One region of the Geothrix sp. PMB-07 genome, then DNA from elsewhere that is predicted to be linked to it. Evidence: riboswitches for the same ligand, from Rfam matches in the RefSeq annotation. Region 1 holds a riboswitch; the other holds the start of a gene.
The links. Region 1 has a riboswitch for cobalamin ahead of Q9293_RS14730 (ribonucleoside-diphosphate reductase subunit alpha). Riboswitches for the same ligand answer to the same signal wherever they lie in the genome.
Positions count from the first base shown of each region.

Region 2: linked by a shared signal. The riboswitch ahead of Q9293_RS01960 (TonB-dependent receptor) and the one ahead of Q9293_RS14730 (ribonucleoside-diphosphate reductase subunit alpha) in region 1 are both predicted to bind cobalamin.

Region 1 covers NZ_CP132333.1:3,369,881-3,375,782, reverse strand. The annotation lists gene Q9293_RS14750 (hypothetical protein) at 1-820, shown strand, start outside; gene Q9293_RS14745 (FMN-binding protein) at 820-1,350, shown strand; gene Q9293_RS14740 (FAD:protein FMN transferase) at 1,347-2,057, shown strand; gene Q9293_RS14735 (hypothetical protein) at 2,054-2,485, shown strand; cobalamin riboswitch at 2,570-2,774, shown strand; gene Q9293_RS14730 (ribonucleoside-diphosphate reductase subunit alpha) at 2,907-5,273, shown strand; gene Q9293_RS14725 (ribonucleoside triphosphate reductase) at 5,270-5,902, shown strand, end outside.
Region 2 covers NZ_CP132333.1:447,072-452,973, forward strand. The annotation lists gene Q9293_RS01945 (ABC transporter ATP-binding protein) at 1-381, opposite strand, end outside; gene Q9293_RS01950 (iron ABC transporter permease) at 378-1,364, opposite strand; gene Q9293_RS01955 (ABC transporter substrate-binding protein) at 1,361-2,212, opposite strand; gene Q9293_RS01960 (TonB-dependent receptor) at 2,212-4,278, opposite strand; cobalamin riboswitch at 4,350-4,577, opposite strand; gene mtnP (S-methyl-5'-thioadenosine phosphorylase) at 4,615-5,490, shown strand; gene Q9293_RS01970 (hypothetical protein) at 5,490-5,902, shown strand, end outside.

The DNA.
Region 1 (5,902 bases):
CACCTGGGGTTTCCGCGCGGGTCTGTTCCTCATGCCCGTGGGCTTCCTGAACGAGAACCACGAGCCCACCGCCTACTACGGGGTGGAGCGGAACCTGGTGGAGACCGCCATCATCCCGACCACCTGGCGGGAAGGCGGGGTGCAGCTCTACGCCGTGTTCGACAATGGCCTCACCCTGCAGGGCGGGGTGAGTACGGGTTTCAACGTCACTAAGTGGGATGCCACCTCGGCTGAATCCGTGGAATCCCCCCTCGGCTCCGTGCATCAGGAGATGGCTCAGGCCAAGTCTCATGACCTCGCAGTGTTCGGCGCCCTGAACTGGCGAGGCATTCCCGGCTTCCTGCTGGGGGGATCCTTCTTCACTGGCAAAGGCGGCCAGGGACAGGCGGGCACCCCGGATCTCGGCGTGAGCCTGTGGGATGTGCACGCCCGTTGGAACCCAGGCGCCTTCGATCTCACCGCGCTCTTCGCCCAGGGTCGCATCCAGGACACCAAGGCCTTCAACACACCCCGCGTGGGAAACCCCTACCTGGTGCCCAAGCAGTTCGAGGGTGGCTACCTCCAGGCGGCCTACCGCCTGCCGCTGGGAGGCACCTACACCCTGGCGCCCTTCGTGCGGTATGAGTCCGTCAACACGGCGAAGACCTTTGAAGACCTGGGCCCCGGCCTGACCCCCGAGGCCCGGAAGACCGACAAAGTCTGGACTGCTGGCCTCAACTTCAGCCTCAACGAGCATGTGGTCGTGAAGGCCGATGTGCGCCGCTACACCGAGGACACCGCCCAGAACCGCGTAAGCCTGGGCCTGGGCTGGTCGTTCTGATGCGGGTGGTTCTGGTTCCGGCGGTGGCAGGCGCGCTGGTGCCGGCCTCTTTGTTCGCCACGGACTACCTGAGCCATGATCAGGTCCGCGCCCTCCTGTTTCCCGGGGCGCGGGCCGAACCGAAGACCTTGGATGCCCGCGCACCATGGTTGGAGGCGCTCCAACAGAAAACCGGACCCTTTCGCGGCAGCCTGGAAGTGGCCTACGTGGGCAATGCCTGCCAGGGGTTTCTGGTGGTGGATGAGGTCATCGGAAAGTTCGAGCGCATCACCTTCGCCGTCGGCATGGACGCCAAGGGTGCCATTACTCAGGTCGAGATCCTCGCCTACCGTGAGAGTCACGGACATGAGGTGCGCATGCCAGCCTGGCGTCGCCAGTTCAAGGGGCGCGGGGCCAGCGCGACGCTGAAGGTGGGCCAGGACATCGCCAACATCAGCGGGGCGACCCTCTCCTGCACCCATGTCACGGAGGGCGTGAAGCGCGCCGTGCTGCTGGTGGATGGGGCCCGCCGATCAGGTCTGATTCCGTGACCTGGCTGCGGCGGGCCCGCCCGCATCTGGGCACCCTCGTGGAGGTGGGTGCGCCAGCCGGATGCGAGGGGGCGATCGAGGCGGCCTTTCAGGCGGTAGCTCAGATCGAGCGCCTCATGTCGAAGCATCTGGCGGCGAGCGATGTCGGGCGATTCAATGCCGCTCGTGCCGGATCACACCTCAGGATCCATCCCTGGACCTTCCGCGTGCTTGCCCTGGCTCGCGATCTGGCGGCCGCCAGCGAGGGACGCTTCGACATCACTCAGGGCACGGGCCGCTGGAGCTTGGTGGAGGATGGCCTGCTGAAGATGGACGCCGGGGCGCAGATCGACCTCGGTGGCATTGCCAAAGGTGAAGCCGTGGACCGCGGGCTGGAAGCCCTGCTTGAAGCTGGGGCGTCGGCCGGGTGGGTGAATGCCGGGGGTGATCTGCGCGTGCAGGGCCTGGAACTGCCAGTGGGGCTGCGGGATGAGCGGGAAGGCGGCCTGCGCCCCTGGGCTCTCATCAGTGAGGGTGCCCTGGCCACCAGTCGTTTTCCGGTCGACGATCCGGGCCGACTTTGCGGCCAGCCCGCCGCCCGTCATGTCACGGTGGCCGCGCCGCGCTGCGCACCGGCAGATGCTCTCACCAAGGTGATCGCCCTCACCGGAATGACGGCTGGTACCCTGCTGGATCAGTACGAGGCCCAGGCATGGATCCACGAGTGACCGCGAGCGCCAACCCACTGCCGTTCTGGCTGCGGGCCACTCTGCTCACGGCTCTGGGCGGGGCTTTGGCCACAGGGCTGACGTGGCTGGGCCAGCACTACCTGCGGGGGCCCGTGGGCGAACTGGGTCTCCCCAGCCCCTGGGAGGCCCGGCTGATGCGCCTGCACGGCCTGGCAGCCTGGGGCCTGCTGTTCAGCTTTGGCGCCCTTGCGGCCGCTCATATGGGCCGCGGGTGGGTGGTGGGAACCCGTCGCGCCAGTGGCCTCGGGTTGGTGGTCCTGGCGGCTCTCTGCGCCGCCCTTGGCTTCTGCATGGCCTATCTCCTTTCGCCGGAAGCCCGCCCTCCCGCGGGCTTGGTGCATTCGGGGCTTGGCATCGTCTTGGTGGGCTGGCTCGTCTGGCACCGGCGGAGAAGCCTGAGGCCCTGACCCATTCATCTGAGGCTGGACGATTGGATGGAAGGCGGAGTGGGCCACTGCATTTGGTGTTGACCGTTGCCGCCGCATGCCACATCTTGGGGTTCATCCATTGGTGAGTCCGGGGCGACCCGGGCTTGAAAAGGGAAGCCGGTGCGACTCCGGCACTGCCCCGCAGCGGTAAGTGGGAACAAGGGTTCAACAGCACTGGCTTCGCGAAAGCCGGGAAGCTGGACCCGAGGAACCTGGATCTCCAGAGCGCCCACAAGTCCGAAGACCTGCCATGGATCCGCCGCAAGGCGGTGCGTGTTGCTTCGAGGGAAAGCCACCCGCCATGGAATCCGAGCCTGTCCCCCCTTTCGAGGGTGCAAGCCCGTTCCATCCCATCCCACACCATGTCGGCTCCCACCTCTGGGGGCCTTCGGAGGAATCCATGGACAGGCTCCTGGAACGGGAGGCCCCGGCGGCCTCCAGAGACGCGTCTGCCCCCACGACGATGAAGGTCCGCAAGCGCAATGGGGACCTGGAGCCGGTGGATCTGAACAAGATCGTCCGCGCCATTGGCCGCAGCTGCCATGACCTGCCGCATGTGGATGCCATCCGTGTGGCCACTCGCACCATCAGCGGGCTGTTCGATGGCGCCACCACCAAGGAACTGGATGCCCTCAGCATCCAAACCGCCTCAAGCCTCACCACGGAAGAACCCCAGTATTCGCAACTGGCCGCCCGGCTGTTGGCCACCTGCATCGACAAGGAAGTGGAGAACCAGGGCATCCACAGCTTCAGCCAAAGCATCCGCGCGGGTTACGACCTTGGGCTTGTGGGCGATCGGCTGCTGGCTTTCACAGAGGCCCACCGCCGCAAGCTGGACGATGCCGTGGATCCAGAGCGGACCGATGCCTTCGAGTACTTCGGCCTTCGCACCCTCTACGACCGTTACCTGCTGAAGCACCCGGAAGCCCGCGCGGTGATCGAGACGCCGCAATACTTCTTTCTGCGCATCGCCTGCGCCCTGGCGGCCAGCATCCACGAGGCGCTCACGCTCTATGGCCTGCTTTCCCGACTGGAGTACCTGCCCAGCTCTCCGACCCTCTTCAACGCCGGGACGTGCCGCGAGCAGCTCAGCTCCTGCTTCCTGCTGGATTCTCCGGCGGACGACCTGGCCGCCATCTACGACCGCTACAAGGATGTGGCGCTCCTGTCCAAGTGGAGCGGCGGCATCGGCCTCGCGTTCCACCGGATCCGCTCCAGGGGCTCCCTCATCCAGGGCACCAATGGCCACAGCAACGGCATCGTGCCCTGGCTAAAAACGCTGGATGCCTCCGTCGCTGCCGTCAACCAGGGCGGCAAGCGCAAGGGGGCCGCCTGCATCTACCTGGAGCCTTGGCACGCCGACGTGGAGGCCTTCCTGGAACTGCGGGACAACACGGGCGACGAGGCCCAGCGCACCCACAACCTGAACCTGGCCCATTGGATTCCGGACCTCTTCATGCGCCGCGTGGAAGCCGACGGGGCGTGGTCCCTCTTCGATCCCAAGGTGGTGCCGCACCTGTGCGACCTCTGGGGCGAGGCCTTCGAGCAGGCCTACGAAGCCGCCGAAAAGGAAGGCCTGTTCCAGCGGCAGGTGAAGGCGCGGGATCTCTATGCCCGCATGATGCGCACCCTGGCCCAGACCGGAAATGGCTGGATGTGCTTCAAGGATGCGAGCAACCGGAACTGCAACCAGACCGCGGGCGGGGGCACCGTGCACCTGTCGAACCTGTGCACGGAAATCCTGGAGGTGACCGATGGCGCCGAGACCGCCGTCTGCAACCTCGGTTCCATCAACCTGGCCCGCCATGTCACGCCTGAAGGCTTCGACTTCGAGCGCCTGGCGGCCACCGTCGCCCAGGTGGTTCCAAGCCTGGACCGGGTGATCGACTTGAACCTCTACCCCATTCCCGGAACGGCGGCTTCAAACCACCGCTGGAGGCCCATCGGCCTGGGATTCATGGGGCTTCAGGATGTCTTCTTCACCCTGGGCCTGCCCTTCGACGCTCCAGAGGCCCAGGCCCTTTCGACCCGGATTGCCGAGACGATCCAGTTGGCGGCGCTGGAGGCGAGCTGCACGCTGGCGGAGCAGCACGGGGCGCACCCAGCCTTTGCGGAAACCCGCCTCTCGAAGGGGGCCTTCCACCATGAGGGCTTCGGGGCAACGGTGTCGGAGCCCGAGCGGTGGGAAGCCCTGAGGGCGAGGATCCTCCAGCATGGGGTGCGCAACAGCCTCATGATCGCCATCGCGCCGACGGCCACCATCGCTTCCATCGTGGGCTGCGGCGAATGCATCGAACCGCAGGTGAGCAACCTCTACAAGCGCGAGACCCTCAGCGGCGACTTCATCCAGGTGAACCGCCACCTCGTGAAGGCCCTCCAGGAGCGGGGGCTGTGGACCGAGGCCTTCCGGAACCGACTGAAGCAGAACGAAGGCAGCGTGCAGGGCATCGAGGGGATTCCGGCTGATCTGCAAACGCTCTACCGCACGGCGTGGGAGCTGCCCATGCGGGCCCTCATCGACCTGGCGGCAGCTCGAATGCCTTTCATCGATCAGAGCCAGAGCCTGAACCTGTTCGTCGAGAGCCCCAGCATCCCCAAGCTCAGCAGCATGTATTTCCATGCCTGGAAGCAAGGCCTGAAGACCACCTATTACCTGCGGAGCCGACCGGCCACGCGCATCGCGAAGACCACCGTGGCGGCCTTCACGGAGGCCGAAGGCATCGCCTGCTCGCTCGAAAACCCCGAAGCCTGCGAGGCCTGCCAATGAGCGCCACCCTGGTCACACCCGACGCCGTCGAGCCGGTTTCTGCTCAACATGCGCTTCCCCTCCCCACCCATGTGATCAAGCGGGATGGCCATAGTGAAGCCTTCGACCTCCGCCGGATCACTTCGGCCCTGGCCCGGGCCGGGGCCTCCTCGGGGGAGTTCGACAAGGAGGAGGCCGACCTCCTGACGGCCAGAGCCGCCAAGGTGATCCGGCATCGCCATGCCGATCAGTCCCCCGACATCGAACAGATCCAGGACACCCTGGAGCAGGTGCTGGTGGATGCGAACCACCTCCGCTCCTTCCGGGCCTTCGTGGCCTACCGGGATCAGCACCGGCGCCTTCGGGAAGACCGGAGAACCCTGCTGGATGTGGGTTCTACCATCGATGAATACGTGCATCGTTCCGATTGGCGAGTGAAGGCCAATGCCAACCAGGGCTACTCCCTCGGCGGCCTGGTGCTGAACGTCTCCGGCAAGGTGGTGGCCAACTACTGGCTGTCCCATGTGTACTCGCCCGAGATCGCGCGGGCCCACCGCGAGGCGGATGTCCACATCCATGACCTGGACATGCTGTCGGGCTACTGCGCGGGCTGGTCCCTGCGGCAGGTGCTGCACGAGGGTTTCAACGGC
Region 2 (5,902 bases), 1.3 Mb from region 1:
GCGTTCCGCGAGGTGGGTGAGATCCAGCTGCGCCAAGGCTTCATCCACGCCGCCGAGGTCATCGCCCCAGGCGTAGCGACCCTGGGCCACGACCTCGCGCACGGGGAAGGCGAACTCGAACTGGGCTTCCTGGCCCACCCAGGCCAGCTGGCGGCCGCGCTCCTGGATGGCGATGCGCGACAGCGACTGTCCATTCCAGCGGATGAGCCCCTCGGCGGGAAGCAGGCCCGCCAGCGCCTGCACCAGGGTGGATTTCCCGGCCCCGTTGGGGCCCACCATGGCCACCAGCTCGCCAGGGCCCAGGCTCAGCGACACGGCCTCCAAACGGCCGGGCACAGCGAGGTCGAGGGCCTGAAGGGCACTGTTTCCCGAGGCCGTCATCGGGGCCTCCGCAGGAGCCACAGGAAGAAGGGACCGCCGATGAGGGAGGTGACCACGCCCAGGCGCAGGCCCAGGGGGAAGGTGCGGGTCACCAGGTCGCAGGCCAGGAGGAAGATGGCCCCGCCCAGCATGGAATAGGGCAGCATGCGGCGGTGGTTGGGCCCGAAGGCCAGGCGCAGCACGTGGGGGACCACCAGCCCCACGAAACTCACAATGCCCGCCACGGCCGTGGCCAGGGCCGTCAGCACCGTGGAGAGGATGATGAGCTGGCGGCGGAGGCGGCGCACGTCCACGCCGAGGCTTTGCGCGCTCTGTTCGCCCAGGCTCAGCAGATCCATGGCACGGCCCAGGGGCAGCAGCAGGGCGCAGGCCACCAGGATGCCTGGAACGCCCATCCATACGTGCTCCCAGCTGCGGCTCTCCAGCCCGCCCATGAGCCAGAAGAGGATCTGCGCGTTCACCTCGAAGTGCCCCGCAGTGGTGGTGAGCAGGAAGCTGGTGCCCGCGCCCAGCAGGGCGTTGAGCGCCACGCCGGACAGCAGCAGCCGCTCGGTGCCCGCGCCTCGCTGGGCCAGCAGCAGCACGGCGCCGGTGGCGGCGAAGGCGCCCGCCACCGAGGCCAGGGGCAGGGCCCACATGGCGACAGCGGTGAAACCGAGCAGGGGCCCCATGGCCAGCACGCCCACGGCGCCCAGGGCCCCGCCGCTGCTGACGCCCAGCAGGCCGGGGCTGGCCAGGGAATTGCGGAAGAAGGCCTGCATCACCACGCCGCTGGCGCCCAGCGCGGCACCCACTGCCATGCCCACCAGGGCCCGGGGCAACCGGAAGTCACGCACCACCGTGCGGGCCACCTCATCGCCATGCCCTGCGATCGCCGAGACCACCTGTCCGAAGCTCAGCCGCAGTTCACCGAAGGCCAGAGAGGCCAGGAAGGTGAGCACCAGCAGGGCCAGCAGCAGGGGGATGGCGAGGCGAGTCTTCACCGGAAGCGTTCCGGATGCAGGGCCCGCGCGAGCGTCTCATAGGCTTCAACACGGTGGTGCGAGACGCTCGACATGACGGAACCGGGGAGGGTCACCACACGGCCGGCCTTGAACGCCGGGAGGGCGCGGTAGTGGGGGATGCCCGCCAGCAGGGCCTTCGTGCCTTCGTCGCCGGAGCCCACCAGCGCCTCGATGTTCCAGACCAGCAGCTTCTCTGATGGCGTGGGTGCATGGCCCTTGAGTCCGGCCTCGGTGGCCACGTTCAGGGCCCCGGCGTGATCGCAGAGGTCCTGGAAGGTGGTGCCGGCCCCGGACGTGAAGGGGTAGATGCCGGCGCTGACCACGCGCACGGGCCTGACGCCCTTCAGCCGCGCGGCGAGGGCTTCGACGCGGCCCTTGGTTTGCGCAATGACAGCCTCGGCCCGGGCCTCCTGGCCCAGTTCTTTGCCGAGCAGGCGCAGGCTGGCGTAGACATCCTCCATGGTTTCGTAGCGGTCCATCACCACCAGCCGGACCCCGGCCCGCTTGAGCAGGGCCAGGGTCTCGGGGCGGGTGAAGCCCGCGGCCAGCACCAGGTCGGGGTGGTGGCGCAGCACGCTTTCCGCATCGCTGTCCTTGATGGCGGGATAGCGCTTGGCCTCCTCAGCCACGGGGCTGAAGCGGCCATCGCGGCTGATGTGGCTGAGGGCGGCAATCTGGCCGGGATCGGCCAGGGCCAGCAGCAGCTCGTCCGTGCCCACGGCCTGGCTGACCACGCGCTGGGGTTTGGCTGCCAGCAGGGGCAGGGCGACCACCAGCAGGCAGGGCAGGATGCGGGCCAAGCTGTGGGACAGGAACGAGCGAACCATCACCACCTCCAGGTTGCGGCCAGGGACCAGCGGGGGCCCGGGGCGGGGAAGCCGTAGACCAGGGCAGCGTCGCCGTTCTGATCGTAGCGTCCGCTGAGCCAATCCTGGACCGATTGCTTGGGCTGCAGCAGGTGCTCACCCCGCAGGGCCACCGTGAGGTTCTTCACGGGCTCGTGCGACAGGCCCAGGCTGAGGTTTCGGTAGGGCTTGGCGGCGATCACCTTGTAGCTGGTGTCGTTGAGGTCGTAGCGCGAGCCCACGCGGTCGAAGCGCAGGTCGGCGCGCCAGGTCCTGGTCTGGGCGAAGGCAGACAGGGCACCGGTGAAGAAGGGATGCCGCACGATGGCGGTGTTCTGCTGGCCGTAGCGCTGGCCGTCGCTGTTGTGGTCGAGGTCGCGGGTGTCCTGGCTGCGCAGGATCACATCCCAGCCGCAGGCCACCTCCGATCCGCCGCGCCAGCCCAGGGCCCCTTCGAGGCTCTGTGCCTGGATGGAACCCAGGTTCGAGTAATGGGATGTGAACAGGGGCGGGAAGGCGAAGCTGGTGTCGTAGACGTAGGCCAGCAGGTCGTTGATGCGGGTGCGCTGGGCTTCCAGCCGGTATTCCCAGTGGCCCGCCAGCAGGCCCGTGGCGCCTAACTGGAAGGTGCGGCTGCGCTCGGGCAGGATGGCGTAGGCCTTCTTGTCCTGGGCTTCGGCCTGGGCGTTGAGGGCGAACTCGGTGGTGTTGGGCATGCGGAACCCCTGGCCCGCGCTGGCGTAGAGGCGCAGCTCCGGCGTCACGGTCCAGTTGAGACCCGAGCGCCAGGTGCCGGCTTCGGCTTCGCCCGCGCGGCTGCGCTCGCCCGTGCTCAGGCGCGTGAGGTCACGGTGGCCTGCGTCGCGGCGCACGCCCGCCACCCAGTCGAGGCCCTCGAGAAGGGTCCAGCGGCTTTCCAGAGCGCCCGCCAGGTCCCGGCCTTCGCCCCGGTAGAGCACGGCGGCGTAGGTGGAGGGGTCGTAGTAGTTCTTCGCGTGGCTGGTGTCTTCGCGGCCTTCAAGGCGGCCCGACAGACGGAAGGCGGTGGAGGGGGTCCAGTGCAGGGTGAGCTGATCCTCCACCCGGCGGAAATCACGGTCCGTCTGCTGACGCAGCGGCCCGTTGGGATCGCTGGTGTTGCCGGAGAGGGCCTGCAGGGTGTTCTCCAGCACCAGGCCAGGGGCCAGCGGCCACTTCAGGCTGGCGCCCCAGTTTTCCTGGCGGGCCTTGGTCTCGCGGCCCGGCTGGTAGGCGCGGGTGGTGGCGAAGGTCGGAGGCGGGGCCACAGTGGTGAAAGGCACAGAAGCTGTCTGGCCGCTGTTGCGGTAGAAGCCCATGAGATCGGCGCTGCCCAGCTTGGTGCCCAGCCGCAGGAAACCGCCGGCCTGGCGGAAGGCGTCATTGGGGAAGCCGTTGTCCTGTTTCGTGGCTTCGCCGCCCGCGGCGAGCCAGCCCTGGGCTCCCGCCAGCTGCACCTGGGCCGTGGCGCTTCGCAGGTTGTCCGTGCCCGCCTTCAGGCCCGTCTGGCCGTGGAAACCGTCGCCGCCGCGACCTGCGCTGGTGAGCGCGATGACGCCGCCGATGGCATCGCTGCCGTAGAGCACGGAGGATGGGCCCAGCACCAGCTCCACGCGGCTGATGCCCACGAGGCTGAGGGTACCGAGATCGGCGCTCACGGCGGTGGGATCGTTGAGGCGCAGGCCATCCAGGAGCACCACCACATTGCGGCTGAGGGTGCCATTGAGGAAGGCCGAAGCAGTGGCGCCAGGGCCGCCGCTGGGCATGACCGCGCCGGGCTGCAGGACTTCCAGCAGCTCCGCCAGGGTGCGGCTGCCCAGACGGGCCAGTTCGTCGGCTTCGACGATGCGCACGGGGGCCGGGGTGCGGGTGACCTCCACCGGTTGCGCCTCGGCGCTGACGGTGACCGTGGCCTCGCCGGGCTTGCGGTCGGGTTCGGCGCTGGCCCCGGCGCTGACTCCGGCGCCGGCGGCATGGGAAAGGACAGACAGGGCTGCCAGGGAGAAGAGAACGCGGGAATGACCCATCATGCCTCCACGCATGACGTCGCGGCGGCGGGGCGGATCTCCCCGGAGGGGACATGGCCCAGCCCGTTCCCGCGACGGGGGGTGAGGTGGTGGACCGGTCTCCGGGCTCGCACGCGACAGGGGCCTTGCAGCTCCCCTCGAGCCTTCCCGGGACGATTCCCAGTGACTCGAGCTTGAGGTCTCACGCCGGACTGGCTTGGCCTGAAGTTGGCCTGGCGTGGTGCATACCGTTGCGGGGCAGCGCAGGAATCTCACCTGCTTCCCGAACATCCAACACGTGAATTGTCAGAACCTCAAGGGAAGCACAGCGGAACGGCCTTCGGCAAGTACAATGGCCCCATGCGAGCACCCATCGGCATCATTGGCGGCAGTGGTCTCTACCGGATGGAGGGCCTGGCCCTCGATCAGGCGGTGGATGTGGATACGCCTTTTGGCGAACCGTCCGGGCCCGTGCACCTCGGTACCTTGGATGGCGCACACGTGGCCTTCCTGGCGCGGCATGGTGAGGGGCACCGCTTCACGCCCAGCGAAGTGAACTACCGCGCCAACCTCTGGGCCCTGAAATCCCTGGGCGTCGAGCGTCTCATCTCGGTCTCCGCCGTGGGCAGCCTGCAGGCCCGCCACAAGCCCGGAGAGCTGCGGCTGGTCGGGCAGTTCATCGACAAGACCCGGCATCGCAAAGACACCTTTTTCGGCGAGGGGCTGGTGGCCCACGTGAGCTTTGCGGAACCCACCTGCGCCCACACGACGAAGACGCTGCTGGACACGGGTCGAGCACTGGCCCTGCCCATCGAGAGCGATGCGCTGTATGTGTGCATGGAAGGCCCCGCCTTTTCCACCCGGGCCGAAAGCCGTCTGCATCAGAGCTGGGGCGCCGACCTCATCGGCATGACCCAGGTGACCGAGGCGCGCCTGGCCCGCGAGGCGGAGCTTTGCTATGCCTGCATCGCCCTGGTGACCGACTACGATGCCTGGCGCGAAGAGGAGGAAGGCGTGGACGCGACGTCAGTGCTGGAAGTGATGCACGCCAACGTCGACAAGGCCCAGCGTCTGCTTCGCAAGGTGGTGCCGCAGCTCTCGGGCTCAGCGCGCTCCTGCGCCTGCGGGCAGGCCCTGAAGGCCGCCCTCTTCTCGGCGCCCGAGGCCGTTACCCCCGAAGCCCGCCAGCGGCTGGACCTGCTGGTGGCGAAGTATGGATTCGGCGTGGTGGGCTGATGGCCAAGCCCCAGGGGCCCGCACAGCCCAGCGCCAAGCTGCAGGCGCTGCTGAAGGACTTCCAGCAGATCGCCAGCATGTCGGGTTACCTCAACCATTCTTTTGATCCGCCGCAGCTGCGCCTCTTCTTCACGCTCTACGGCCGGGTGATGCTGGAATCCCCAGTGGAGGGCCTGGTCCTCACGCCGCAGCTGCAGGCCTGGTGCGAGGCCCTTTCCAACCGTCTGCGTGAGGGCAGTTCCGGCACCATCATGCAGCCCCAGGTGCAGGTGAGCGCCCCGCAGGTCATGCCCGATGGCCGTGACTACCTGGTGGCCACCCTCACCTTCAACACGAAGGTCACCGAAACCTCGTACCTCCGCATCCGCACAGCCATCCTGGCGGCCTACAAGGATGCGGTGCGGATGCGGGA